Regions from separate parts of the Acinetobacter nosocomialis genome, predicted to be linked through region 2. Evidence: riboswitches for the same ligand, from Rfam matches in the RefSeq annotation. Region 2 holds a riboswitch; the other holds the start of a gene.
The links. A riboswitch is a leader RNA that binds a small molecule or an ion and turns the genes downstream of it on or off. The one in region 2 is predicted to bind manganese.
Positions count from the first base shown of each region.

Region 1 (15,753 bases), 1.5 Mb from region 2:
AAAACCGATACCTGCTACAGCAGCTTGTCCTGCCATCTCTCCGCTGTTTACTCGATAATGTCCTTTAACCTTAATGGCCTCGAATTCCCCCTTTTTATTGACAAATTGCCAAGGAGCACCTTTGAGTGCACTAACTGTTGTAATACAGGGTAACTCTTCAAATTGCTCGATACGAGTAGGGGTGCCATAACGCTGAATGAGAGAAGGGGCTGCAACAATCGTGCAAGGGATAGTCACTAGATGACGAGCGATGTAGTCACTGTTATCCATCTGACCGCGGCTAATGATAATCGCTAAATCCAAATCATCTCGCAGAGATTCAAAACCCGACAAATTTGTGACACAGCTGATTTCTAAGTCTGGATACTGACAGGCGAATTCTGCAATCACAGAACCTAGCAATGCAGGACCTATTTCATTTGGAATACAAATTCGTAAAGGACCTTTAAGCTGCATTTGCCGCAACGTTAACTCTGTCTCAGTTTGCTCAAGCGCTTCGAGTAATGGCTTTGCTCTGGTATAGAGTAGCTGCCCTGCCTGAGTGAGTTTCATATGTCGGGTGCTGCGCTCAATGAGCTGAAGATCGAGTTTTTCTTCTAACTGAGAAATGCAGCGACTCACGTTTGATGTTGGCATTTCAAGCAGTTTCGATGCCCCCACAAAACTTTCTTTTTCAACCACAGCAATGAATACTTTCAGGGTATTAAAATCTAGAGCCGGACGCATCAATTGTCCCATATTTGATAATAATAAAAGCCATTTCTACCATATAATCAATACTATTGATAGCAGTTAAACTCGGACATCTTTTATCTATAGGTTACTGTGATGTCCCTAGCCACACAGACGTTTAATTATAAAGTCCTCATGCGGATAGCCACTGTAATTGCTTTCGTCCAGTTCACGAATGCGCTGGAATATATGGTGTTCAATCCTATTTTTGTTTTTATGGCGACAGATTTCGCAGTGCCAGTATCATTCTCAGGTTATGTTTCAGGGATGTATACGCTTGGCGCCGTTCTTTCGGGAATTATTGCTTTTTACTGGATTGATCATTTCAATAAAAAGCGGTTTTTAATTATTAATATGGCGTTACTAGGTCTACTCACATTTTTGACTACCTGCACATCCAGTTTTAGTCTGCTACTTGCACTTCGATTTTGTGCAGGGTTGGTCGGCGGTACCACAATGGGAGTGGGTATAAGTATATTAATAAACAACGCTCCGCCTAATTTACGGGGGAAAATGTTAGCGACGGTGATTGCATCATTTTCAATAGTAAGTATTGTCGGAATGCCTACCATATTATTTCTATGCACTCACTATGGTTGGCATGTGGGTTTGTGGCTCATAAGCGCATTCTGTGTGTTGGCATTGCCATTAATTGTATCCATTATACCCAAAGACCAAGTCTATTTAGATACGCCTCGTGCGCTGCCTCTGGATATGAACACATTATTGTTCGCCTCTGCTAATGCACTCGTACAGTTTAGTCCTATGCTCGTCATTCCTGTTTTGGCACCCTTAATGATTCAGCAGTTGGGTGCTTCACAAAATCTATTGCCTTGGCTCTTCTTCAGTGGAGGTGTTATAGGTTACCTATCTACAAAAATTACAGGAGTATTAACCTCTCGTTTTTCTGCTTTAGTGCTGGGTACAGGTTCAACCATTGTTTTTATACTGAGTTTGCTAATACCAATGCTAGGCTATCAGCATGCAGCGTTATTTATTGGTTTATTTCTCGGCGCATCTTACAGCCGTTTGGTGTCATCTTCAGTGCTTACGATTCAGTTTCCTAACGACCAACAACGAGCTGGATTTTCTTCATTACAGACATCCATCATGTATTTAATGACAACCGTTGCATTTTTCTTATCTGCTTTTTTATTGCCTGAACAGGGTATGGCGCCACAAAGTGTAAATAAGTTACTAGCGATATGTGCAATTTCAGCAGCAGGGTTCCCAGTTCTTGTGATTGTTCTGCAAAAGAAACTGGCTAAACGTTTTCATGTCTTTTTATAAGCTCTTGTGGTTTTGTCTGACTATCTCTGTAGAGTTACGTTTAAATCACTGGTAAACTTCACCCATTGTCATTGGGGAGTAGCCATTCCTAGTACCCAGCTAGGAAGACCACGTCAACAAACTTGAGATGAGTATCTCATGGCGTGTTCAGCCACTGTATATACAGTATGAGCTAGGCGAGACCTTTGGCCGCAACGTGCTTTGCTAGTCGGGCGAGGCGTGTTGACGCGCCAATGGTTTCTTATTCGCCCGGCTGGAACTATTCCTATGCTCCTCACTTTTATCTTATTCTTTGTGTCCGCCGCAGCGATTTATCTCGCCTGTGAATATTTCGTCAATGGTATCGAATGGTTCGGTAAGCGCCTTAATCTAGGTGCAACTGCAGTAGGTTCCGTACTCGCAGCTTTCGGTACAGCCTTACCTGAAAGTGCAGTCACTTTCATGGCGGTCGTATTTGGCAATACCCCAGAGCAAAAAGATCTTGGTGTTGGAGCTGCAATGGGTGGTCCATTGGTTTTAGCGACTTTAGGTTATGCCGTAGTCGGTCTGGTATTAATTCTTCATCGTAAAAAGTTAGCTCGAACTTCACATAAAGTACAAGTTGATTACGCCCGTTTAAGCCGAGACCAAGTTTCTTTTCTTGCTATCTTTGTTTTAAAAGTAGCACTTGGTTTAGTCGCATTTGCCATTAAGCCGTGGTTAGGCGTGCTATTTTTAGCAGCTTATGCAGCTTATGTTTGGCGTGAGATTAAGGAAGCTGACACATCTGCCGATGAAGAAGAACTTGAACCTCTCAAGTTTCGTCCAAATACAGCCGAACCATCCCTAGGGTGGGCTGGTCTGCAAGTACTGCTGGCTTTAGTAGTGATTAGTATCGCTTCACATACTTTTGTTGCTCAGCTTGAAGCGATTGGTACAGCATTAAGTTGGCCACCGCATCTGGTTGCTTTGTTGCTTAGTCCGGTTGCGACTGAATTACCCGAAATTATGAATGCGTTGATTTGGGTGCGCCAAGGTAAAGAGCGTTTGGCTTTAGCAAATATTTCTGGTGCCATGATGATTCAGGCCACCATACCAAGTGCATTAGGTATTTTCTTTACGCCATGGCGCTTTGATACATTGCTATTAGCATCTGGCATTATTACTGCACTAGCCATTGTGTTCCTGTGGAATTTATTCCGCCGTGGTGCAGTCGATGATCGATCATTGGTTGCAGTCAGTGCACTGTACGGTGTTTTTGCAATTCTTGTTGTGATTTATCTCTAATACACATTTATGAGCTGGACGGTTTTGCCGCCGATCCAGCTATTTTTATGCCTATATGGCAGGTCGGCTTATGCTCTCACGGTGGGTGATAAAGATGACAATACAGAAAATTCTTTAGAATTCGCCTAATTTTTCACGAGTTTGGGACTGTACCTAAGTCGCAGAGGCATGTATCGTTAGATCATGATACTTTAAAATTATAAGGTGTTTAAAAAGCAGTATCGTTCAAGTGACCTAATAGGCTTTACTACTACGATAGAATAATACCTAATATCAAAATAATGATTACAAATAATAAAGGACGAAAATATTACGCTTTATTGGTAAACATTGAAATGGAGTATCAATGACCAAGTTGGGGGTCTTTGAAGAAATATTTTACGGTTGATTTATTTATGATAGCTTCGTCTTACTTTAAAAAACGCAAAAAAAATTACCGTACTGTAAAGGACCAACAGCTTACAATTGCAGCCAAAGCCAATATCTTCATTTGTATTATTTTTTGTTTGTTTTGGACCATTTATTTTGCATTTGCAAACCTATGGCTCATTGTTTACATAGATATTACTTTCACATTAATTTCCATATTTAGTCTTTTTCTCATTTATATAAACCGGATTTCAGCGGGCATACTTTTATCGCAAATGGTTTTACTGGTTTTTCCGGTCATCTTTTGCTTATTTTTTGATATTGCTACACCTCATCGGCCTCAAGTCGCTCACTTGTTTTTACCAGCCGGAGCAATATTGGGGTATTTAAATTACCGCAGAGACCCAAGCTTTTTACAAATTCTTTTAATTCTATTGTCGATTGGATGCTTTATATTTTTTAGCGCGACCTCTTTTACTCTCAATAGTGCAGCACCTTTACCTGAAGATATTCGTAATCATGGCGGATGGATCGCAACTGGTGTTGCTACACTAATGATTTGTATTTCAATTTATACCATGCAATTAGAGATACAAATCGAAAATAGCATGGTACATGACTTACGTTCGGCACTTGCTAAAGAACAGTTTGAACTTTTTTATCAACCGCAAATCAATTCATCTGAAACGCTAATAGGTGCAGAAGCCCTGTTAAGATGGCACCATCCAACTTTAGGATATATACCTACTCAGGACTTTATTCCGGCAGCGCAAACGTTTGGGTTAATGCCAGAGATAGGGGAATGGGTATTAGTTGAAGCCTGCAAAGTTTTGCAAGACTGGAGCAAAAAAGAAGAAACTAAAGATCTTACACTTTCAATTAATATTAGCGCCGATCATTTTATGCAGCCGCTTTTTGAGCAAACCGTGATAGGTATGGTTCAAAAATATGACATAAATCCATCTCGGCTCATTTTAGAAGTTACTGAAAATATTGCCTTAAATAATTGTGCAAGCATGATCGAAAAAATGAATTTCTTGTCTAGACATGGCATTCAGCTTTCACTTGATGATTTTGGTACAGGGTACTCATCTTTAAGCTATTTACAAAAAATGCCTATGAGTCAAATCAAGATTGATCGAAGTTTTGTACAAGCTGCTTTGGATGATAAGCGTAGCAACAAACTGGTCACAGGTATTATTAAAATCGGTTTAGACTTAAACCTTCGTGTGCTTGTAGAAGGAATAGAAACGACTGAACAATTTAACGCTTTTAAAAGTAATGGCTGTACTGAATTTCAAGGCTATTTATGGGGCTGTCCGATGCCTTTAAATGACTTTATTAAACAGTTGCCATATTTTCATAAGTAGTTGAAAAATTAATTAATAGAAAGTATAGAAGATAAAGGTATATTATTTTATTAATGATAAAAATCACGCAATCCAATGTTATATGAGCTTTTTTTATATTACAAAATTAAAAAAAGCTTAAAGCAAAACAAAAAATGGTTATTTATTAACTCAATTTTAACAATTAATTAACAGTAGTTACTTGTTGTTACATAAGATTACAAGTTGAAATATAACTTGAAGCATACTTACTTTGAAAGACACCTAATGCCGCTTCAAAGATAAGGAAAAAACCTTAATGCCACAATACTTAGCTATTGCAGAAAGTGTGTATAGGAAAGTTAAAGAAGTTGAGCTTTTTTCAGATGACACTATTGAAAATCTTAATAATTTAATGATTTTTATACGTAAAGAGATCACGGGGAGTGTATTCAAATTAAAGTATAACTACATTGATTTCGAAGAAGCTTTAACAAAACCCTTAAGTGAATGTAAAGTAAAAATAGATGTTAGCCTTATTCCACACCATAGTATGGAAGACGAATATATTTTATGGCTAGCTGGATTTGTTGAAAAAATTACGGAGGGTGGGCCCAAACCGCCACCACCAATTAAGAAATATATTCCTGAATTTATTAGTCTCGAATCAGAACTAGATTTTTTAACTGTTCCAAAGGAAAAGTTTTTAAATAAAGGCGAAGAAATTACCGACTATTTTAATTCAAAAGCATTTACCAAAACTGTGAAAAAGTAATGGTTGAGTGTATTTATAAAAACCGTCTAATCGCGGTTTTTTTTATTGGGTTAAAAACGAATAAGTAAGCCTATTTTTGCTTAGTAAACTTTACACTCCAGTACAGATCATCTATTGATACGAGTTATACATTTATGTATTACTTTAAATTCCAGTACTACAATAAAAAGGAATTTATTATGAAGTACATTAAGTATATTTTCGCCGCATTAGTCATCGCGCTTTCTGCTCCAACCTTTGCAAAAGGTCACGCTTACCACGGCTCACATCATGGTTATCACGGCAGTCATTATGGTAAAGCTTATGCTTATCGTGGTAATCATCATGGTAAGGGCTACTATCATAATAAAGCCCATGGTGATCATGGGTCTGATATGCATAGCCACGGACGTGGTCATATGTAATTCAACTCACTACAAAAATCCCGCAATAGGCTGCGGGATTTTTTATGGCTTGATCTCACCACTTTATAAACTCCAATTTAACAATATCTTATTCATTATTTATCCTTACTTTTTAATGCGTTATTTTAAAGCAAATGTCATTTTGTGTGCTTGACTGTAAGAAGCTTGGACACTATCCTTTGCCTGCTGGCCACATTGCCAGTCGGTTTTAGCAGACCGTGATGAAAGATCGCATCAGAGTTATTCCGTCTGAGGGATACTCTTATGTGTAAACTCCTAGTCTCCTCCCGTAGCGGTAGGACGGGAGAGGGACACCTTCGGGTGTGCTGGTTATATCTTTCACCAGTCTGCTAACCCTCTTCCGTTCTGCCACCATAATTTTAATGTCTGGCAGAACTCCCAATAAAAAGGAGTTGGCTTTGCACATCCATTATTTCTTGGCTCTCCATGCCAAAAGCTATAACGACACAGCTTAAAAATTAAAGCAGCTTGAGCGCCCTCAGGTTTTCAGGCCGTAAGTCATTTTTACTTAAAACTTAGCAACAAAAGAACTTGAGATGTGCCAAGCACAGTCTTTATGGCTTTGCTGTGCCTTTTTTCTCCCCAAAAAGTATCTCGTTTAGAAACAACAAGAATTTATAACGGTAAAACTATGTCAAATTTAGTTCTCTCAACACGTGCTTTAGAAGTAGTAAAAAAAGGGATTAATCTGTTTCATCACGGTGGATTTCACATGGTGGGCGTCAACAAGATTGTGAAAGAAACCGAAGTGAATAAAATGACGTTTTATAACTATTTTCACTCTAAAGAACGCTTTATTGAAATTTGCCTGATCGTACAAAAAGAACGGCTTCAAGACCAAGTAGTTGCACTGGTTGAGTACGCCAAACACACAAGCGTGATAGATAAGCTCAAAAAGCTTTATTATTTACACACTGAGGTAGAAGGGCCATATTATTTAATATTTAAAGCCATTTTTGAAACTAAAAATACTTATTCAAATGCTTACCAAGTCGCCATTAAATATAGAACATGGCTGACCAATGAAATCTATAGACAGCTTAGGGCACTTAATAGGGAAGCCTTATTTCATGATGCCAAATTATTTTTATATATGATTGAAGGCACCATTATTCAGCTTTTAAGCTTAGAGAAAAGAGATGATAGAGAAGATATGTTTGCTTGCTTTTCTAAAGCATTCATTAAAAAAGATTGAAAAATAAAGTAATATAGAATTAGAAAAGATTAAAAGAATAACGGGCAGTATTTAATAATGCTGCCAATTTGATAAATTTTTAAATAAATATATATGTGATTAAAATCAATTAATTTTTGAAAAAGGTGATAATTTTTAAATTTAGATTTTTTGCAATTTATAAATTTTAAAGAAGTAATTTTCATATATTGTGCATACCTATAAGAAAATATTTATATCTAATAATAGAAAATTAATTTTTTTATTTTACGAAATAATTAGTAAAAATAAATTTGGGATTTTAAGGGAGAAGTATACTAAAAAAATAGTTATTGTTTAGTTTAATTTAATATATTTATGCATTTTTGTGACTTTATTTTGTTTTTGTAAAGATTAATTAAATTTAAATACGTAAATTAAAGTTGCTAAGGCATCCTATTTTTTAAAGAACTGATTTTATTAATTTAAATAATTAAAAATAAATTGATCCTTATAAAAACAATCTTTACAATTCATATATAAACTTGTTTTAACAAAAAATCACAAATTAGTAACAATTGGGGTGAGGCATGAGCCAACAAGAAACGAATACAAATGCACAAGAGCAAATGTGGTCAGTTGAACAACTTGAACCAAAGCTTTTGCTTTCTGCAGATTTAATGCCAGGAATACAAGAAATTACTGGAGCTATTGATCAACCAGGTCAACAAAAACAATATGAGTTTGTTATTAAAGAGAAAACAAAATTCTTTTTTGATGGCGTAGAAGGCGAAAATTTTAACTGGTCATTGCAAGGTAAAGAATATGGTAAAAATTTTTCTGCAATTGAATTAAATCAAGATAGTCATAAATTTTTAGAGCTTACTCCTGACACATATAAACTAACTATTGACGGTAATAATGATCAGGTTGGAAACTATAAATTTAGATTATTTGGCGAAGAAAGTGCTATAAATTTAGAGCCAAATCAAGAAACACATCTGAATCTTAACCCTGCAAGTCAAGCTATTTTATATCAAATAGATGTGGCAGCAGGGGATCGTATATTTTTTGAAAGTCATATTAATGATGCAACATGGAGTATTTTTGATAATAACGCTCAATTAGTAAAAAATCGTTTAAGTACAAATGATAGTCAAGGATTTGTAGCAGAAAAAAGTGGTGCTTATTGGTTATCTATAGATAGTAGTACTCATTATAGTAATTTGGAAGGTAACTTTACTTTACATGTTTTAAAGTCTGAAATTTCATCATTAAATATAAATGAAGAACAGACAGTAAACTTTAATAAACCATTTGAGTCAAAGCAATTTAATTTTAAAATAGACCATGATCAATGGGTGGTATTTGATCAGATTACAAAAGGATTAAAAAATACAGAATGGTCTATTAAAGATGAAAGTTCAAATATTATTTTTTCGCCACTTAGTACATTAGAAAGTAAAAGTAAAGCAGTACCCAAATTTTTAAAAACAGGTACTTATACTTTAGAAATAAATAGCTTAAATATTACAGCTGGTGAAATTGAATTTATTGTAAAAACAAACTCTAAAGTCGATGATCTTATTGACGAAAAAAATAAAGGATTGATATTAAATAATATTGGTACTGGGTCAAAATTTATAAAAATTGACAGTGGGAGTAATGAACTCATTTCACTTATTTCTGAAAGATATATTTCAGAGATTGAGTATGCTAAAAATATTAATTTAGAAAATTTCACTGAGAAGTTAGTAAACAGTCACTTTGCATTAACTGGCTATGATTTATTTGAATTAAAGCTAAACAAAGATGATAAATTACTTCTTGAAAAAGAACAACCTAATACACTCATTAGAGTTTTTGATAGATATGGTAATGAGATTGTCAAAGCTGAAGCAAATAACTTAAGCTTTAATGTGAGTGAGAATGGTTTATATTATATAGGTATCAGTACAACTGATAATAATAATTATAATATTAATAGTAAACCAGAAAAAGGCATCGATCAAAACGTACTATTAAAAATAAAGTATAAATCGGCTATTGAAAGTGATAATCAGTTAGATGATGTGAGAGATGCGATTTCGACAGCACAACAACTTGATATTTTAAAAACAGAAAGGTTACAAGTTACTATTGGTGATAACGAAACGAATTATAATGATGTTGATTTTTATAAATTCCAAGTAAAAAAGGGTAACACAATCAATATTTCAGCACCACGCAGTACTGAAATACAGGGATTTTTAAAAATCTTTGATATAAATGGAAGAGAGTTAGTACAAACTAGTAATTCAGCAATTTCTTATACATTTAATGCAGATGGTGAATATTACTTAGCATTTAGTTCAGAAAATAATAGATATTACAATCCAAATTATGAAAATTCTGGTAATTATGGAAAATCCATTAAAGGAACTATAACCGTAGATATAAAATTAACTACTGCAGATATTCCTAAAGTATATTTGCTGGATCGTTATGGGAATCTAATTTTAGATACTAATATTCATCAACTGGATTTAATCAAACAGAAAATAAGTTTAAATGAAGAGTACTATCTTTGGGTTGATTCTTCATCACAAAATGTAAATAGTTTTGAGTATAATATTGGACTTTCAAATTTAAAGGAAGATAGATTTGATTTAAATGATAGTAGAAAAATAGAATATGAGTTCGATAGCATTGCTCAGACATATGACATAGAGTTGAATGTCACGGGGTCTGGAACATATTTTATTTATCCTGAAAAAACACTGGTAAATACAAAATGGAACTTAAGTGGACCTGGAGTAAAAAATTTAGAGTGGAGTAATAATGTTACACAAGGAAATAATATAGTACAAGCAGTATATTTGACAAAAGGTTTTTATAAGCTTTCTATTTCAAACTATGACTCAGTCGGAAGTTTTGGTCTAGATTTCATTTCAAGTAAATTAGCCGCTCCAATTCAATCAGGTCAGGACTATACAGTAGAACATTTACTACCTGGTCAATTTATTACTTATCAATTAGATTCAAAAATTCTAGACGAATATAGTTTTCAACTAAATATAACAAATCCTGATCTGAATATTACAGTTTGGGATCAATATGGAAAAATTCTTTCTAATTATTTAACAGATAATACTAATTTTTATCAAGATTATGAGCAAAATATAATTTTTATAACTATTGCAAACGATAGTCTGGTAGAAGCTATTGATAGTATTTCTTTTAAAGTCAATACAATTACTCATGATCAGCCAGTAAACATTATTAAGTCAATCTCTTTAGGACAAACTGTAGAGGATTTTGCTAAAGATTTACCAAGAAATATTAATTATGACTTTAAACTTGAAAAAGATAGTTTTGTTAGTTTTGAGTTTTTAAAGAATATATATGAAGAAGTTTTAATTGTAGGTCCAGAAGGGGAAAATTTATTAAATCAAACTAATATATATGCAGGCTGGTTAGTTGCAGGGCAATATTACATTGAATTTAAAAATAAAATAAAAAATAGTAATTTTATTTTTCAAGTAAGAGATGTTAGTCAGTTTGAAAATTTAGATAAAAATATTACAAGACAAGTTGAGCTTTCATCACAAGCGGCTGTCTACCATTTTAGTATGGATGAGGAGCATGATTACTCAATTAGTGCGAATCAATATTCTGAGGATTACAACTTTAAGATCTTAAGTATAGATGGATTTACACTATTTGATGGTAAAATTTCGAATTATAATTTTTATTTAAATAGAAAAGATTTAATTGATGACTATATATTAATTATAGAATCAACCAATAATAAAAATTCCGAATTGAACTTTCGTTTAAGTTCATTCCCTAAAAAAGTAGAAATTAATGATTCTACTGTTATGGATTTCGTTAATTTGTCTTCTACACGAGATCAGGAATTTGAGATTAATGTTGATGCCGATGGACTATACTTTTTTGATTTGACTTATACAGGTTCATTGAACTTTCGGTTTGATGAAAGAAGTTTTTATCAGACAATCGGATCACAGAATAGTGAAGAGACTAACTATCAAGCCCTATCCTTTGCTCTGACAAAAGGAAAGCATAAAGTTTACTTAACTGCATTGGACAACAACGATGTTAGAGCTAAGCTCAACATTCAGTCAGTTGCTAATATTCCAGTTCTGGAAAAGGTAGGTTCCGAATTAATTGTGCCTACTCTTGAAGCTAATCAAATTTCTTGGTTGAAATTAGCTACAGGTTCTTATGAAGACTTTAAGTTAAATTATATTAATAATCCAAATGTAACTATTCAGATTTTTAATCAAAATGGAGAGTTATATAAATCATTTGACAATGATTTTACGTTAAATGTTGAAGATAACTTAGATTATCTGTATTTTTCTATACATAACAAATCTAGTAATGAAGTTGGTGCGTTAAAGTTTGGTTTAGAACCCAAATATCAATATATTGATATCAATCAAGAGTTACACTTTAATTCCTTGAGTTCAGATGTTGAACCACTCTTTTCATTTGATATCGTAAATGATGGTTTTATAACCATTGAATTTTTAAGTAAAAACTATCAAAGTTTTAAAGTAATTGATACTCATGGAGAGGTTTATTCAGGAGCTGCCGAATATGTTAATAATATCAGTGGAATGGCTTATCAAACGCTATGGCTACAATCTGGTAAGTATAAATTAGAATTTGAATTAACTAATACGGTAGAAAACAGTTCAATAAATGATTTTTACTTGAACATATCTGATGATAGTCAAACTCAATTAATTAATCTAAATCAGAATACTGAAGTTGATTTAATCAGTAGTGGTGCTTATCAAGTTTATGAGTTTAATGTATCAAATTCAAAAAGTTATAGTATAAAGCTATTAAATGATGTAAGTAATATTCAATTCCGTTTACTAACAATGGATGGCACTGAATGGTTTTCTGGTCAGCTAACATCTGAGTCAACTGATTTAGGACCTGTTGTCTTTTCTCAGAAATATAAGTTGGTGATATGGAGTGCAGCAGATCAAAATTTAGTTAATCCGATTGTTTTACTTGAAGAAACAGAAAATTTAAACAATAGTATTTCAGTCACTTCAAAAAAGATGGTTGAACCAGACCAAGAACTAATTTTGGATGGGCAGATTGATGTTAATCAAGATTTTCAAATTGTTACACTTGAGATCAATCAAGACGGTTTGTATTTTCTTAATCAATTACAGCAAGGTAATCTATTAAACTGGAGTTTGTTAGGTCCAAGAATTCAATATAATAGTATTAACTCACTGGATGGTTTGTATTTAAGAAGAGGAGTCTATTTTTTAGCAATTGCTAATAGTAATCACGAAGCTCTTAATTATAAATTTAGTATTTTTTCTTCAATATCTGTAGAAAATGAATTATTAAAAAATAGTTCTATTAATATAAATTCTCTTGCTAAAAATGAGTCTGTTTTTTATAAACTATCTGTTGGTCTAGAAGAAGAATTGTCTTTCAAAACTTTTAATAGTTTTTCTGGGCTAAAAGTTGATTTGTGGACTGATAATGGAGATTATATTGGTTCTTATAATAATATTGAAAATGCATTTGATATTATTATAAAACAAAAACAATTGTCGAGATTAATATGCTTAAGTATTACTAATATTTCTTCTGATACTATCAGAGATATTAATTTTACAGTAGTAAATAAACGACCGCATATTGATATTTATCGTGATAATTTAATTGATTACAAAGATCTCTATAATGGTATTGAATTTGAATTTAATATTGATGAGGAAAATTTATTCTCTTTCAATTTTGAACAAAATTTAGGTGCTTCATATCAATTTTTTAAATTAGTGAATGGTGCTGAGTGTGCTATTGATTCAAGAGTGAATTTATTTGGGGCGGGTAATTATGTAATTAAAATGTATTTTAATTATATCCCCAATTCTGATGGCGCTATAAATATTAATTTTAATAAGTTTGATGAAAATAAAACCATTGATTTGGTTGAACATAATACTGTTTCAGAAGATGGTATCCAAATTTATAATTTTATTGCTGATAGTAGCTTTCAATATTTTATTAATTTTCCAGACTATAATAATCCTGAATCTTCAAGCTTTTTATTGAAGTTGATGGATGAAAATGGACAAATTATAATATCTGATTATTATTATAGAACATTTTCCTTACCTTTACTGGAGCATAATAAAAAATATTGGTTGATTGTTGAAAATCTTAACGGAGTTGAAGCGAATTTAGATTTTTATAAAATTGAAAGACAGCAACAATTTACAGTCAATTCTAGTACGAACTTAAAGGTTGATCAAAATTTTGATTTCCAATATCAGCAACAGGAAATTATTTTAAATGTTGAAGAAGCTGGAACTTATTTCTTTAATGTTTCGGCTTTTGATAGCTTCGATTACCAGTTAGTAGGTGTAGGGGGGAATCTTCCAAATAATCAACCTATGTTTGCAAGTTCCTTAATTTCTACTAATCGAAATTTAAATTTGCAAGCTACACACCTTCAAAAAGGTATCTATAAAATTGTAGCTAAATCTAATTGGTTAACTGGATTTGCCTCATTTGAAATTTTATCGGCTAGCCAAGCGCACAATTTACTTGTTAATAATGAAACTATTATTGAGCAATTAGAGGTAGGGGAGACAGTTTTATATAAAGTCTCTCAAGACTATTTTGCTACTTATACAGACAACTATAACCGTTTTACCTTTAAAGATATATCAGAAAATTATGGTGTGGAGTTCAATTTTTGGACTCAAGATGGAATAAAAATTGGTGATAATCCAATTGAATTATTAAAAACACAGCCATTTTTCTATATTTCAGCAATAAACATTGGTTCTGAGAAGCAAACTGGTATTAAGTTTTCATTAAATAAAGAAGATTTAATTCATAAGCCAGTTCAAAGTGAAGTAATTAGCGTGGATCAGAAAATTGTTAAAAATAGCAATGAATTAGATGATCGTATCGCGTATAGTTTTGCTTTAAAAGAAGATAGTTTTATCTCATTTAACTTTATTAAAAATGCTTTTGAAAATATTAAAATTACTGGTCCATCAGGATTAGTGTTTGATGGTTCTCCAAGAATTTTGAATGACATAAATCGTAAAGGATTAGAAGATTTTTGGTTTAAAGCAGGCGTCTATAAAATTGAGTTCTATGGGAAAATTGACGGAAATAATTTTGAGTTTATTTTGCAAGATCAAAGTAGTTTCTTAAATATTGAACAGAATCTGCCTTCATCAGTGAGTCTAACCACAAAAGGTGATTATCAATTCTTTAATTTATCTGTTGATAGTAATACTGAATACTGGTTGCACTATAATACATCTGGCCAGAATATATCTAACCTGAAATTTAGCTTGTATAGTCAAGATGGTACGATATTCTCTACTGGCACTCTTTCATCATTGTACCAAACCTTACCTAAAAATAGCCTAAATTCTAAATATATATTGTTAATTGAAAATTTAAGCAATACACAGGTTGTTTTTAAAGTTGATTTAATTAAAAAGGAAGTTTCACAGCCAAAAGTTATCGATTTAAATACTACTGTAAATGATCAATTTGTAGGGCTTGAACAACAAAATAAATATTCATTTACTATTAATAAAATGATAGCTTTAAAAATTATAGAGCAATCGACTAATAGTTCGAGTAATACATATAAAATTATAGATAGTAATGGTTTGATTGTGAAATTAAGTCATGGTGTTTATATTTTATCTACTGGTAACTATACTCTTTTAGTTAATAGTAATAAGGAGCCAAATGATATTGTTGGTGCTATTAATTTTAAAGCACTTACAACTAATAGTTTTTTAGATGTTAATTTTAGTTCTAATATGTCTGTTAATATTAATCAGGGTTTGCCTGATAATATTGTTAAGGCTGTTTTTGATAAAGATAAAATTTATGATTTTAATACTAACTATAACTCTGGATTTATTATTTATGATGAAAAAGGGAATGTCGTAAAAGAGATTGGTGGTTATAATGGTTGGTTTGATGTAAAAGAAACAGGTACTTATTATCTACAACCATTTAATTATAATAATGATTATACAGGAAATGTCTCTTTTTCTGTAATTAGTAAAGATAAGTATTTGAATTTAGCTGTAGGAGAACTTGTTTCTGATGTTTCTATTAAGAGTAATAGTTTACAGAAATATAATTTTACTATTACGAAGGACTCTTTATATAAAATAAATGGTTATTCTAATCATGATTCTCGAATTTTTATTTATAAAAAATCTTCAGCAAGCTCCTTGATAGATTTTAATTTAAATGAGTCAGAAGCTCTCGATTTGAATGCTGGTGATTATGAAATGTCGATTTATAATTATAATAATTATCCAGTTAGTTATTCTTTGGAGATTATTGATTTATTAAATTCAAGTAATCCAAACTTTAGTCTTGAAC
Region 1 covers NZ_CP157432.1:1,342,505-1,358,257, forward strand. The annotation lists gene ABLC00_RS06325 (LysR family transcriptional regulator) at 1-726, opposite strand, end outside; gene ABLC00_RS06330 (MFS transporter) at 829-2,022, shown strand; yybP-ykoY riboswitch at 2,084-2,279, shown strand; gene ABLC00_RS06335 (sodium:calcium antiporter) at 2,242-3,288, shown strand; gene ABLC00_RS06340 (bifunctional diguanylate cyclase/phosphodiesterase) at 3,654-5,027, shown strand; gene ABLC00_RS06345 (hypothetical protein) at 5,305-5,760, shown strand; gene ABLC00_RS06350 (hypothetical protein) at 5,940-6,164, shown strand; gene ABLC00_RS06355 (TetR/AcrR family transcriptional regulator) at 6,817-7,380, shown strand; gene ABLC00_RS06360 (CARDB domain-containing protein) at 7,929-15,753, shown strand, end outside.
Region 1: another riboswitch for manganese. It lies ahead of ABLC00_RS06335 (sodium:calcium antiporter); the one in region 2 lies ahead of ABLC00_RS17700 (TMEM165/GDT1 family protein).

Region 2 (15,753 bases):
AAGCGAGTGGAATAGGTCTTCATAGCGGTCAAAAAGTGATGATCAATTTCATTCCACATACCGTGGATGGAGGTATTGTATTTCGCCGTATCGATTTAAATCCACCTGTCGATATTCCTGCTAATGCATTGCTGATTCAAGAAGCATTCATGTGTTCAAACCTTGTTACTGGCGATATTAAAGTAGGTACCATTGAGCATGTGATGAGTGCGATTGCTGGTTTAGGAATTGATAATTTAATTGTAGAAGTGTCAGCATCTGAAGTCCCCATTATGGATGGTAGTGCTGGACCATTTATTTATTTGTTAATGCAAGGTGGCTTGCGTGAACAAGAAGCCCCGAAAAAATTTATAAGAATATTAAAGCCAGTTGAAGCTTTAATTGATGATAAAAAAGCGATTTTTAGACCACATAATGGTTTTCAACTCAACTTTACGATTGATTTTGATCATCCTGCCTTTGCAAAAGAATATCAATCTGCGACTATCGATTTTTCTACTGAAACCTTTGTGTATGAAGTCAGTGAGGCACGTACTTTTGGTTTTATGAAGGATTTAGATTACCTCAAAGCAAATAATTTAGCTTTAGGGGCAAGTCTAGACAATGCCATTGGTGTAGATGATACAGGTGTTGTGAACGAAGAAGGCCTACGATTTGCCGATGAATTCGTTCGTCACAAAATTTTAGATGCAGTAGGTGATTTGTATTTACTTGGTCATCAAATTATTGCCAAGTTCGATGGCTATAAATCAGGACATGCTTTAAATAATCAGCTATTACGCAATGTTCAAAGTGATCCGAGTAATTATGAAATTGTAACATTTAATGACGAGAAAGACTGTCCAATTCCATACGTGAGTGTGACATAAGTCATTGTCTTTATTTGGCTATGTTATAATGTAACAATAAAAACTGTGATTTTAATCACATAATAAGAACGATTCTAATTAAGGAATAGAAAGCTCATCATTTTTTATTGCTTGCCAAACGTAGTAAAGCTTGGCTAAGCTTAGGGTCGCTCACGAAGTCGGCAGCACTACGTAACATTTCTTGTGTTTCCGGGGGGATGGATTTAGAAGGCTCAGATGGGGGCGCTGTAGGAATAGTTTTATTTCTTAAGCGAACTTGAATTCTTTGTAGGTCTTTTAGTCCTTCGAGTTGAGATAATTTAGATATATATTGGCTCTGTAAATAGCTGAGTTGACTAATCATTGCCTGATTTTCACCAGTAATAATTAAAGTGCCATTTTGATAACACACAACCTGCCATTGTTCCGGTTGGGGCAATAAGGGTTGGATTATTTTCGTAAGTCTTTGCCATTGCGCGACTTGCGTTGTTAGAAACGTAAGGTTTCCTGTTTTTATGTGTTTTCCGGATTGTTGAAAAACGTTATCGGGTTTAGACATTGATCGTTCTCGAATGATTTCTTGTCCTAATCTTAAGCGTTCATTTCAACTGATATCAAGGAAGAGATCATAAGGAACTTGAGTAAGAACAGTTTCAAGAGGTTTTTATGCACACGCGTCGTATTTTATTAGCGTTTTCACTTGCCGCTTCGGCTGCATCGGTTGCTTTTGCAGATTATCAAAATATTAACCAATCTACTGATTCAGATCGATTGGAACAGTTATCAAAAACATTATCTCAAGGTTCATATACACATCCTGATGATTTAGATCTTCCGGCGAGTGCTAAAGTTTCAGTCACTTTACGTCCTAAAACAGTTGAGCTCAATAATGACTCACTGGCCAAAAAATATGGTCATACGACTGCAAAAAATTCTTTTAATGCCTCTTCTTCAAATCCTTATTCTTGGTTAGTTTCTCATCCTCTTCCAGATAGCGTACGTGTTTCTTCTAACTTTGGTGGCCGTACCATGGGTGGTCGTGCAGAGCATCATGGTGGTTTAGACATGTCGGCACCAAGTGGTACACCGATCTATGCAACTGGTCCTGGTATTGTAACTAAATCAGGTTGGGGTACAGGTTATGGACAATATGTTGAAATCAACCACGGTAATGGTTATTTAACACGCTATGCACACGCTTCACGTTTATTAGTTCGTGTAGGTGACCAGGTTTCTGCTGGTGATCATATTGCTAACGTGGGCTGTACAGGTCGTTGTACAGGACCGCATTTACATTATGAAGTAGTTAAAGATGGTCAACGTAAGAATCCATCAACTTACTTAGCAATGTTGCCTTAATAGAGTTTCATAAAAGTTCAAGGTTATTAAATTTATGAATCTGAAATGAACATAAACCTTTCTTAACGCAATGATCGTATAAAAAAACGCCTATATTGGCGTTTTTTTGTTATTTTGTTTACTGCTCGGTCAATGACTATTCATTCAGAAAATAATAGAGCCCCCTCACATTCACCCGTGGCAATAACTTGAGAGGGGCAAAACGTGGTAAAAATACAAAGTAGATTAGAGAACAAGGAACAGGTGAATTATGGCGTTTTACGGTGACTCCGACGCACAAGAAACCCAAGAATGGCAAGATGCATTCGATTCAGTTTTACAACATATGGGAACTGAGCGAGCGGCATTCTTGTTGGAAAAACTTTACCAACAAGCAATTGCTAAGCATGTTCCAATTCAACGTCTCAATACACCTTACTTAAATACAATTTCTGTTGAAGAACAACCTGCAATGCCAGGCGACCAAGATATGGAACGCCGTATTCGTGCATTGATTCGTTGGAATGCCTTAGCAATGGTACTTCGCGCGAATAAAACAGGTGATGATTTAGGTGGTCACTTGGCGAGCTTCGCATCAAGTGCAACATTATATGACGTAGGTTTTAACCATTTCTTCCGCGCAAACAGCGATAACTTTGGCGGAGATATGATTTATTACCAAGGACACTGTGCTCCTGGTATTTATGCACGTTCATTCCTTGAAGGACGTTTAACTGAAGAACAGTTAAGTAATTTCCGCCGTGAAGTTGGCGGTAACGGTTTACCAAGCTATCCACATCCGTATTTAATGCCGGACTATTGGCAGTTCCCAACTGTATCAATGGGTCTTGGTCCAATCATGTCGATTTATCAAGCGCACATTCAAAAATATTTGATGAACCGTGGCCTGATCAAAGAAGAAGATCGTAAAGTTTGGGCATACCTCGGCGATGGCGAGATGGATGAGCCAGAAAGCTTAGGTGCCATCTCACTGGCTGGTCGTGAGAAGCTTGATAACTTAATTTGGGTAGTTAACTGTAACTTACAGCGTCTAGATGGTCCTGTACGTGGTAACGGTAAAATTATTCAAGAACTTGAATCGATCTTCCGTGGCGCAGGCTGGCGTGTCATTAAAGTAGTATGGGGCCGTCATTGGGATCCACTACTTGCTAAAGATACAAGCGGTGCATTAAAAGCACGTATGGAAGAAGCTGTTGATGGTGACTATCAGCGTTATCAAGTAAAAGGTGGCGCATATACACGTGAAAAATTCTTTGGTAAGTACCCAGAAGCTGCGGAACTTGTAAAAGATTTAAGCGATGAAGATATTGATGCGTTAAACCGTGGTGGTCATGACCCTTACAAAGTTTTTGCTGCATATGCAGAAGCGATGAAAGCGAAAGGCCAACCAACAGTGATCTTGGCGAAAACCATTAAAGGTTATGGTTTGTCTGAAGAAATTGAAGCGGTAAACAAAACTCACCAAATCAAAAAGATGCAAATTGACTCTTTAAGATATGTACGTGACCGTTTCAATCTTCCATTTTCAGATGAGCAATTAGAAGAGCTTCCATTCTATCGCCCAAGTGAAAACTCTCCAGAAATGAAATATATGAAAGCGCGTCGTGAAGCTTTAGGTGGATACCTGCCTGCACGTCGTCGTGAGAGTGAATCTTTAGCGATTCCTGAATTATCTGTATTTGATGCAGTGTTGAAAGGTTCGGGTGGCAAAGAGCAATCAACTACTATGGTGATGGTTCGTTTAATTGCTGCTTTACTTAAAGAAAAAGCGATTAAAGACCGCGTAGTGCCAATCGTTCCAGATGAAGCACGTACTTTTGGTTTAGAAGGTATGTTCCGTCAGCTTGGTATTTATGCTGCTCACGGCCAAAAATACACGCCAGAAGACCAAGAACAGTTAATGCATTACCGTGAAGCAAAAGACGGTCACATGTTACAAGAAGGGATTAACGAAGCAGGTGCGATGAGTGCATGGGCTGCGTTAGCGACAAGTTATTCAACTAATAACTTGCCAATGATTCCAATGTACATGTATTACTCAATGTTTGGTTTCCAACGTATTGGTGATATTGCATGGGCTGCGGGTGACGCACAAGCTCAAGGTTTCTTGTTAGGCGCGACTGCAGGCCGTACGACATTGAACGGTGAAGGTTTACAGCACCAAGACGGTCATTCACATATCTTGGCAAACACGATTCCAAACTGCGTGTCTTATGACCCATGTTTTGGTTATGAGTTAGCGGTAATCGTACATGATGGTTTACAACGTATGTATGTGAACCAAGAGCGTGTGTTCTATTACTTAACAGTAATGAATGAGAACTACGAGCATCCTGAAATGCCAGAGGGCGTTGAAGAAGGCATTAAACGTGGTATGTATTTATTCGAGAAAGATGAAAAAGCAACTGTCCAGTTACTTGGTTCAGGTGTAATCCTTCGCGAAGTGATTAAAGCTGCGAAAATCTTACGTGATGAATACCAAATCCATTCAAACGTTTGGAGTGTAACAAGCTTCAATGAGTTAGCACGTGATGGTATGGCATGTGAAGAATACAACCGCCTACACCCACTTGCTGAAGAAGTTAAGGAATCTTGGGTATCTAAACAATTACGTGGTACGGAAGGTATCGTAGTTTCTGCTACCGACCATATGCGTGCTTATAGCGAACAAATCCGTGCGTATCTTCCAGATGGTCGCCCATTTGTTGCATTAGGTACAGATGGTTACGGCCGTTCAGATACACGCGCGAACTTACGTAGTTTCTTTGGTGTTGATGCTGCACACATTGTTGTTGCTACTTTGAAAAAATTAGCTGACGAAGGTGAAGTAGACGCACGTTTAGTGAAAGATGCAATTTCTAACTTTGAGTTAGATACTGACCGTCCGGTTGCATGGGCTCCACAAGCACATCCGGAAGTTCAGCCAGTTGCTGAATACAATGAAACGCAAACAGGTGAGGGGAACTAAGCATGCAAATTAAGACCCCTGATATTGGTGTAGATAAAGCAAACGTCGCTGAAATTTTAGTAAAAGTTGGCGACCGTGTTGAAGTTGACGACAGTATCGTTGTGCTTGAGTCTGATAAAGCAACTGTTGAAGTGCCTAGCACTTCAGCAGGTGTCGTAAGAAGCATCTTGATTAATCAAGGTGATGATGTGACTGAAGGTGTTGCTTTGATTGAGATCGAAGCAGAAGGTGTAGCACAAGCAGCACCAGAGCCAACACCGGCTCCTACGGCTGAAAAACCAGCTGCTCCAGCGCCTGCACAGCAAACTCAAGCTTCAGCTCAACCTGCTGCCTCTACATCAACTGCAACTGTTGACGTGACTGTACCTGACATTGGCGTTGAAAAAGCATTAGTTGGTGAAATCCTCGTGAAAGTGGGTGACCAAATTGATGTTGAACAAAGTATTGTTGTTGTAGAGTCAGATAAAGCAACTGTGGAAGTTCCAAGTAGCGTTGCTGGTACTGTAGAAAGTATTCAAGTGAAAGAAGGCGATACCGTTAAAGAAGGTGTTGTTCTTATTCAAGTGAAAACAGCAGCTGCATCTAATGCGCAAGCAGAAGCTCCTGCTACTACACCAGCTCCAGCTGCGGCAGCTGAACCGGTTGCTACAAAGCAAGAAACTGTTGCGGCAGCTACTACTCAATCTGGTCCAGTTGATATCAATGTTCCTGACTTGGGCGTAGATAAAGCAGTTGTTGCTGAAATCTTAGTACAAGTTGGCGATAAAGTTGATGTAGACCAAAGCCTTGTTGTAGTTGAATCAGATAAAGCAACTGTGGAAGTTCCAAGTACCGTTGCTGGTGTTGTAAAAGCAATTCACTTGCAAGCAGGCCAACAAGTTTCACAAGGTATATTGCTTGCAACAATTGAAGCTGAAGGCCAAGCACCTGCTGCTGCACCAGCGGCAAAAGCAGAAGCAGCCCCAGCTCCACAGGCAGCAGCACCTAAAGCAGCAGCTCCTGCTACAACACAGTCTGCATCTGCGGCGCCTACATCTGGCACTGATAAGTTAACGAAAGAGCAAGAAGCAGAAAACGCTAAAGTATATGCAGGTCCTGCTGTTCGTAAGCTTGCTCGTGAACTTGGCGTGATTTTGTCACAAGTTAAAACTTCTGGTGAGCATGGCCGTGTAGTTAAAGAAGATATCTTTGCTTATGTGAAGAGTCGTTTAACTGCACCACAAGCGGCACCAGTTGCTGCGGCTGCACCAGCAGTTTCGGGTTTACCAAAGCTTCCTGACTTTACTGCATTTGGTGGCGTGGAAGAAAAAGTACTGACGCGTTTGCAGCAAGTATCAATTCCGCAGTTGTCTTTAAACAACTACATTCCACAAGTAACTCAGTTTGACCTTGCGGATATTACTGAGTTAGAAGCTTGGCGTGGTGAGTTGAAAGACGGCTTTAAGAAACAAGGTGTGAGCCTAACAATTTTGGCATTTATTGCAAAAGCTGTAGCACATTTGTTGAAAGAAGAGCCTTATTTCGCGGGTCACTTAGCAGATGATCAGAAATCTGTATTGCTCCGTAATGAAATCCATATGGGTATTGCGGTTGCGACTCCAGATGGTTTGACAGTGCCTGTACTACGTAATCCTGACCAAAAATCAATTAAGCAAATTGCTGTTGAATTGGGTGAGCTCAGCAAAAAAGCGCGTGATAAGAAATTAACACCGAAAGATTTACAAGGTGCTAACTTCACGATTACAAGCTTGGGCTCAATTGGCGGTACAGCATTTACGCCATTAGTTAACTGGCCACAAGTTGCAATTTTGGGTATTTCACCTGCAACGATGCAGCCTGTATGGAATGGTAAAGACTTTGATCCACGCTTAATGTTGCCGTTGTCATTGTCTTATGACCACCGTGTAATTAATGGTGCGGATGCAGCTCGCTTTACAAATAAACTTACGAAACTTCTTAAAGATATTCGTACTTTATTAATCTAATGCTTTGAAAGAACATACTAAAACCTCGCTTCGGCGGGGTTTTGTTTTAATGTCTGTTTGACTTAATTTTTAGGTTAATCTACAGATTAAGCAGGATTTATCGAGAGTGAGGAGAAATTTCTCGTTATTACATAAAGGAGAAGTAGTAAATGTTAGGTTTTCTGAAAATTATGTTGCCCTTACTATTGATTGTGTTTTTATTGATGGGAATATGGGTCAGTATTTTACACTTTCCATGGGAATGGATGACTTATGTGGTGATGGGTTTTGAGGTGTTTGTTGCTACTTTGATTTTGCCCTTTGAATATCAGGCTGGAACGAGCAGTAGCCCTATTGGTTTTATTCATATAAGTGCTTATTTTGCAGTGATATTAGGTATTGCACGATTAGTCGTGTGGGCGTGGGTAAAATTTGTTACTTGAAAGTTTGAAAAATCGAGTGACTTGAATATAATAAACGCATACTTCATTGGGGAGTAGCCGCTATTCACAGCAAAGGTGAATAGGTGATGGTCAACATAATTGTTCAACAGAACATGGTCATCATAGCTTAAACGTCTCATCGTTTCTGAGTTGGCAAGACCTTTGATTTACCACTCTGCAATCATTTTATGATATTTGGCTAGCAGGAGGGGTAGGTCATAGGCATTTATGCTAGCCAGAGAACCGACATGCAAGAATTTCTGATTTCTACTTCGATTGTTGCCCTTGCTGAAATGGGCGATAAAACTCAATTGTTGGCACTTTTGCTATCTGCGCGTTTCCGTAAGCCAATTCCTATTTTAATTGCGATTCTTTTAGCAACACTTATTAATCATGGTATTTCTGCTGTGCTTGGGCAATGGATTACCACAGTTCTAAGCCCTGAAATTTTAGTCTGGGTACTCGCTGTTGGTTTCATTGGTATGGCATTCTGGATGCTTATTCCGGATAAGCTCGATGATGAAACCGATAGCATTAATAAATGGCAAAAATTTGGTGTTTTTGGGGCAACCTTTATTTTATTTTTCTTAGCAGAAATTGGTGATAAAACCCAAATTGCGACAGTCGCTTTAGCTGCACGCTATGACAGTATTTTCTGGGTGATGCTAGGTACAACATTAGGTATGATGATTGCCAATGCACCAGCTGTATTTATTGGTAATAAATTAGCTGAACGTCTCTCTATCTCACTGATTCATAAAATTGGTGCAGCTATTTTCTTCATTGTAGGTGTTTCTACGCTAGTACAACATTATTTCTTCTAAGTTATTTTCAATTTGTATAAAAACGCATTCATGAAGAGTGCGTTTTTTTGAGCTTTGAAGAAGTTAAACTTTACGATATAGCTTATTTAAGAAAATGTTAGAGGATTACTCAATTTCTTGATGATTCATTTCTAGAATAAGAAAAGTAAAATCTATTTTAAAATATTATGAGAAATATCAATTAATTCATTGCAAGCATTTTAGAATCCCTTTATTTTAGTAGGGATATAAAAATATCTAATATTTAAAATTTTTTTGGGGAATTGTATGGGGTTTGAAAAAACAACATCACAGATATTATTTGATAATGGCGTACATAAATGTATTAGTTTTACCAGTTTGGTCAAAGGGGAAGGCATACAAGCCAATCAATTTTTAATTATTGATCATGAACGAGCAGCCGTTATTGACCCAGGTGGCGACTTGACCTACGTTCCATTGACGATGGAACTTAATAAATATACTCGTCTTAAAAATTTGGACTATGTAATCGCTTCACATCAGGACCCAGATATTATTACTTCAATGCCTCGTTGGTTAGTTTATACCAATGCTAAAGTAGTGGCCTCTAAATTGTGGGCACGATTTTTACCTCACTTAAATTCATCATTTATGAGTGAGCGTATGAAAGGAAATTGGGAAGATCGTCTGATTGAGCTACCAGATCGTGGTCAAGTGATTCAACTAGGCGAATCAAAGCTTGTCATGGTTCCGGCCCATTTCCTACATTCGGTAGGTAATTTTCAGTTTTATGATCCAGTTGCCAAGATTTTATTTTCTGGTGATATGGGGGCTTCTATTGTGGAGGATGCAAGTCAGCCTCTGAAAGATTTTGATGCCCATGTGATAAAAATGAAGGCTTTTCATCAGCGCTATATGTGCTCCAATAAAGTTATTCGTTTATGGGTCAACATGGTCCGTCAAATGGATATTGAGATGATTGTACCTCAGCATGGTACTCCATTTATTGGTAAAGAAATAATTAATCAGTTTTTAGACTGGATTGAGACCTTACCATGCGGCGTAGATTTAATGACTGAGCAAATTTTTAGCTGTCCGACATAAAAAGTTATCTTCAATATCTTGAGTCCAATTTGAAATTTTTTTAGGATTTTGCGCCATAGAAAAAATTTTTGATGACGAGAATTTGAATAAAAATGTTATCTCAAGTTGCGACTCCAGATGAGTGCCTACGCTGTGGGGCGTGTTGTGCACATTTTCGGGTTTCATTTTATTGGGCTGAGGCCGAGTTAATGGATGAACATCTCGTTGAACCTTTAACACCCGTTTATTCGTGTATGCGTGGAACCAATCAAGCTCAGCCACGATGTCAGGCTTTAACAGGTGAAATTGGTAAAGAGGTAGGTTGTTCTATTTATGCTGTGCGTAGTTCTACCTGTAAAGAAGTACAGATTGCAGATGAACAGTGTAATAAAGCACGCTTGGCGCACCAATTGATTCCTTTGATTGAGGTAAGCCCAGCAGATTCAGAAAATGATCATGATTATGATCAGGTGAGTTAAATATGAGCTAACACGATAATAAGTGAGAAATATTTAGAGTAGGTAAATATCTATTGCTGAAAAAGGCAAAGATAATATGAAAATTGCATTGAAATTTGTTTATAATAGCTCACGGAATTTACCAGTGAGATTGTTATGCTGACCATCGTTCAAGAAGCGCTAACCTTCGATGATGTCTTATTACTTCCTGCCTACTCTACTGTTCTCCCAAAAGATGTCTCTTTAAAGACACGTTTAACTCGCGGCATTCATTTAAATATCCCATTAGTTTCAGCTGCAATGGATACAGTGACTGAGTCACGTATGGCGATTGCAATGGCGCAAAATGGTGGTATCGGGATTTTGCACAAAAACATGGATATTGCTGCTCAAGCTGCAGAAGTACGCCGTGTGAAAAAATTCGAAGCGGGTATGGTGAAAGATCCAATCACTGTAACCCCAGAAACCACAGTACGTGAACTGATTGCAATTACCAGCGCTAATAACATTAGCGGTGTACCTGTTGTTAAAGACGGCAAGGTTGTTGGTATTGTGACAGGCCGTGATACACGTTTTGAAACTAACTTGGAACAACCTGTTAGCAACATCATGACAGGCCAAGATCGTTTGGTGACTGTGCGTGAAGGCGAGTCTAAAGAAAATATTCAAGCATTATTGCAAAAGCATCGCATTGAAAAAGTTTTGGTCGTTGGCGAAAACAACGAACTTAAAGGTTTAATTACGGTAACTGACTTCCGTAAAGCTGAGAGTTATCCAAATAGTTGTAAAGATGATCTTGGTCGTTTACGTGTTGGTGCTGCGGTAGGTACAGGTGTTGAAACACCAAGTCGTGTAGAAGCATTGGTTGAAGCTGGTGTTGACGTCATTGTTGTTGATACAGCACATGGCCACTCTGCTGGTGTTATTGAACGTGTACGTTGGGTAAAACAAAACTTCCCTCAAGTCCAAGTGATTGGCGGTAATATTGCAACTGGTGATGCTGCATTGGCATTATTAGATGCAGGCGCAGATGCTGTAAAAGTAGGTATTGGTCCTGGTTCTATCTGTACGACACGTATTGTGGCAGGTATTGGTATGCCGCAAATTTCTGCGATCGACAGCGTTGCTAATGCATTGAAAGATCAAATTCCTCTAATCGCAGATGGCGGTATCCGTTTCTCTGGCGATATGGCAAAAGCGATCGGTGCAGGTGCAAGCACAATCATGGTTGGTTCACTTCTAGCGGGTACTGAAGAAGCGCCTGGTGAGGTTGAATTCTTCCAAGGCCGTTACTACAAAGCATATCGTGGTATGGGCTCATTAGGTGCAATGGCTGGAGCGACAGGTTCTGCTGACCGCTACTTCCAGGATTCAAAAGCAGGTGCTGAAAAGTTAGTACCAGAAGGAATTGAAGGTCGTGTTCCATATAAAGGCCCAATGGGTAACATCGTTCATCAAATGATGGGTGGTTTACGTTCATCTATGGGCTATACAGGTTCATCAGTGATTGAAGACCTTCGCCAAAATGCGAAATTTGTGAAAATTACTTCAGCGGGCATGTCTGAGTCACATGTTCATGATGTAACGATTACTAAAGAAGCTCCGAACTATCGTGTTGGTTAGATTTTAGTAACCAAATCAAGTAAGAAAGCCGTCAGTACACTGACGGCTTTTTGTTTTTGGTGTAAAGTAAATCTGATGAAAATAGATATGGCAGAATAGCCATATATGAAATGAGCCACGGCTGAAGTGGCGTAAAAATGAGATAAGCTATGAGTTATTTTGGAACGGATGGTATTCGTGGAAAATTTGGGCAAATGCCGATTACACCAGAGTTTGCTTTAAAACTCGGGTTCGCCGCAGGGAAGGTATTAAAACGAACGAGTCCAAAAAATAAACCGCTTGTGGTATTAGGAAAAGATACACGTTTATCTGGCTATATTTTAGAGTCTGCTTTGCAGGCGGGATTAAACGCTGCTGGCGTATATGTTCACTTACTTGGACCATTGCCGACACCGGCTATTGCACATCTTACCCGTGCCTTACATGCGCATGCAGGTATTGTTATTTCTGCATCACATAATCCTTATTTTGATAATGGAATTAAATTTTTCTCAAGTGAAGGTAAAAAATTACCAGATTCATTACAGGAAGAAATTAATAAAGAATTAGAAAAAGAGTTATTTATTGATGACACTGCGAACTTAGGTAAAAGTGTTCGTGTAAATGATGCAAATGGTCGTTACATTGAATTTTGTAAGTCTACATTTCCATATCACTTCGATTTAAATAATTTAAAAATTGTTGTGGATTGTGCACATGGTGCAGCTTATAGCGTTGGGCCTTCAGTTTTCCGTGAGTTAGGTGCCAAAGTTGTTGCTCTGTACAACGAACCAGATGGTTTAAATATTAATGAAAACTGTGGTTCGACTCACCCAGAAAGTTTACAAAAAGCAGTAGTTGAGCAAGAAGCTGATCTAGGAATTGCCTTTGATGGCGATGCCGACCGTGTCGTGATGGTCGATAAGTTTGGGAACTTAATTGATGGTGACCACATATTATATATTTTAGCGACTCAAGCGAAAAACAAGCCAGTAGGTATTGTTGGTACTGTTATGAGTAATATGGCGCTTGAAATTGCACTTGAAAAAGCAAACGTTAGCTTTGTTCGTGCAAAAGTTGGCGACCGCTATGTATTACAAGCATTAGATGAAAATGGATGGGTTACAGGTGGAGAACCATCTGGACATATTCTAACGTTAGATAAGAGCACAACAGGTGATGCGATTATTGCAGCACTTCAAGTGTTAACTGTAATGGTTGAGCAAAATAAAGCGCTCCATGAATTGGTTCAGGACTTTAAATTATTCCCACAAGTGCTTGTAAATATACGTTTAGAACAAATGCTTGATCCATACTCTATTCCAGCATTAGTGACTGAGTTCAATAAAGCAGAAGAACAGCTTAAAGGACGTGGACGTATTTTAGTTCGTAAGTCTGGAACTGAGCCAGTCATTCGTGTCATGGTTGAAGGTGATGACGAACAAGAAGTGAATGCTTTGGCTGAACATTTAGCAAATGCAGTCCGTTCACAAGCGCAAGTTGCATAAGGTATATGGCATGAGTGACGTCATTAAAGACTTAAGCGAATTACGTTTAAGCTATGAACAAGGTGAATTGTACGAAACACAAGTCGCGAGTAATCCGCATGAACAATTCTTAGGTTGGTTTAATCATGCCTTAGCCGCCAACTTGCACGAACCATATGCAATGTCTTTAGCAACTGCGAGCGCTAGCGGTCGTCCGCATGTTAGAACTGTATTGTTACGCGGTGCGACAGAAGCAGGTTATGATTTCTATACCAACTATGACAGCCAGAAAGGGGCAGATTTGGCAGAAAATCCATATGCTGAACTGTTATTTTATTGGCCTAGTTTAGAGCGTCAGGTGCGAGTGGGTGGTCATGTCGTCAAAATTCCTGAACAGGAATCTACCGACTATTACCATAAGCGTCCACGTGATAGCCAGATTGCAGCTCATATCAGTACGCCGCAAAGCGGTAAGATAGAAAGCCGAGAGTTGTTGCAACAGCGTTTTCAAGACTTGCAACAACAAGTTCAAAGCCGTGAAGTACTCGATAAGCCAGAGTTTTGGGGCGGATATCGTCTGCAACCGGACTATTATGAATTCTGGCAAGGACGACCAAATCGTTTACATGACCGCTTGAGTTATGAAAAAATCGACGGTCAATGGACATTGCACCGACTGATGCCTTAAATGACAAAAATACAAATTAAACAAAGATCTTTATTGACGCGCCCTGAACAGTTTCAGGGCGTGCCTCCGTTTATTGCCGAGATTTTGGCAAGACGTGGGGTGCAATCTGAACAAGAATTAGAGCTAAAACTTAAGAACCTGCTTGCTCCAGAGCTCAAAGGCTTGGATGCTGCTGTAGCATTAATGGATCAAGCCATCGATGAGCAGAAAAAAATTGTCATTGTAGGAGATTATGATGCCGATGGTGCAACTAGCACTGCTTTAATGATGCTCGTGCTTCGCGATATGGGAGCAAAAGTCGACTATCTGGTACCAGATCGTTTCAAATATGGTTATGGCCTTACTCCAGCCATTGCTGAGCTTGCTTATCAAACTTATAAACCCGATCTATTAATTACGGTAGATAATGGAATTTCCAGCCATGCTGGTGTTGATGCAGCACATGCCTTAGGTATGCAAGTAATTATTACCGATCATCATTTAACGACCAAAGAAACCCCGCTTGCTGAGGCGGTAGTAAACCCGAACCAATTAGGATGTGAGTTTCCAAGTAAGGCGCTTGCCGGTGTTGGCGTTGCTTTTTATGTACTTGCCAATTTGGCGAGTCTACGCAATAGACAAGGCAAAAGCACAAGTAAAGTGACTCAATATTTAGATTTAGTCGCTTTGGGAACTTATGCCGATGTTGCTGTTTTGGATTATAACAACCGTATTTTGGTTGATGCCGGTGTAAAACGTATTCAGCAACATCAGTGTCGAGTAGGGATTTTAGCTTTACTCGATATTGCTGGTCGGGAAACTTCAATACGTGCGCAAGACTTAGGTTTTGTGCTTGGACCACGCATTAATGCTGCTGGACGTATGGAGAGCATGCGCATTGGGATCGAGTGTTTATTAGCAGATTCGATGGAAACTGCTTATCCAATTGCTCAACAATTAAATCAGCTAAATATAGACCGCCGTCAAGTTGAAGGGGAGATGAAACAACAAGCTTTATCGGCTTTAGATAATTTGCAGCTTTCACAGCAAGATATTCCAGCGGCGCTTGTTCTATTTGAAGAAAACTGGCACCAAGGTGTCATCGGGATTGTCGCGGGGCGTTTGAAAGAGCAATTTCATCGGCCAACGATTGTTTTTGCACCCGATGAAGATGGCATTCATATTAAAGGCTCGGCACGTTCCATTGATGGTGTTCACATTCGAGATACTATTGAGCAAGTTGCTGAACAACATCCTGAGTTGGTCAGCCATTTTGGTGGACATGCTGCGGCAGCCGGCCTTACGATTCGTAAAGAAAACTTTGAAGCTTTTAAGACAGTATTTAATGATTGTGTCGCTGCGATGGATGAATCAATCTTTCAAGCGACATTATGGACTGATGGTGAGTTACCTGTCTCTGCTTTGCAGTTAGATACCTTGAACTGGATTGAGCAGTTAGGGCCATGGGGACAAAAATTTCCACTGCCTCAATTTGAGGGACATTTTAAAGTTATTGATTTCCGTTGGCTCAAAGAGACACACCTGAAACTTAGACTAGCGATAGATCAATACACTTTCGATGCGATTGCTTTTAACGCAGCCGGCCGCTTCGAGTTTGATCCAATGCGTGACCATGTACATTTAGTTTATGAAATAGACCGTAATGTTTTTAATGGCAATGTGAGCTTACAGCTACGAATTGTGCATTTAAATCAATAAAAAAATCCGCTCAATTGAGCGGATTTTTTAAATCTAGGTAAGATTAGAAGCGGTATGCTGCACGAACACCATAAGTGTTGTCGTTATCACCGAAACCAATACGACCTTCAAGACTTACTTGCTGATTTAAGAATTTTTTAGCATTAATGCCCCATTCGTCTTTATCAGTTAAGTCATTGTTGTAGTAGTCCACACCTAAACTTAAAGTTTTATCGATGTAGTAGTCACCACGCACTTTATATTCGTCAAGGTCACCAAACGCACCATACGCTTCAAGGTTTACGTCATGTTGACCAACTTGAGTTACGTATTTCGCACGAACGGTAGGATCTGCGCCGTCTTTACCGTCTTTTTCATCATAACCTTTAAC
Region 2 covers NZ_CP157432.1:3,771,833-3,787,585, reverse strand. The annotation lists gene lpxC (UDP-3-O-acyl-N-acetylglucosamine deacetylase) at 1-869, shown strand, start outside; gene ABLC00_RS17725 (DciA family protein) at 967-1,407, opposite strand; gene ABLC00_RS17720 (M23 family metallopeptidase) at 1,515-2,207, shown strand; gene aceE (pyruvate dehydrogenase (acetyl-transferring), homodimeric type) at 2,458-5,175, shown strand; gene ABLC00_RS17710 (2-oxo acid dehydrogenase subunit E2) at 5,178-7,160, shown strand; gene ABLC00_RS17705 (hypothetical protein) at 7,310-7,582, shown strand; yybP-ykoY riboswitch at 7,619-7,815, shown strand; gene ABLC00_RS17700 (TMEM165/GDT1 family protein) at 7,831-8,406, shown strand; gene ABLC00_RS17695 (MBL fold metallo-hydrolase) at 8,674-9,471, shown strand; gene ABLC00_RS17690 (YkgJ family cysteine cluster protein) at 9,564-9,929, shown strand; gene guaB (IMP dehydrogenase) at 10,065-11,531, shown strand; gene glmM (phosphoglucosamine mutase) at 11,681-13,018, shown strand; gene pdxH (pyridoxamine 5'-phosphate oxidase) at 13,029-13,685, shown strand; gene recJ (single-stranded-DNA-specific exonuclease RecJ) at 13,686-15,383, shown strand; gene ABLC00_RS17665 (putative porin) at 15,427-15,753, opposite strand, start outside.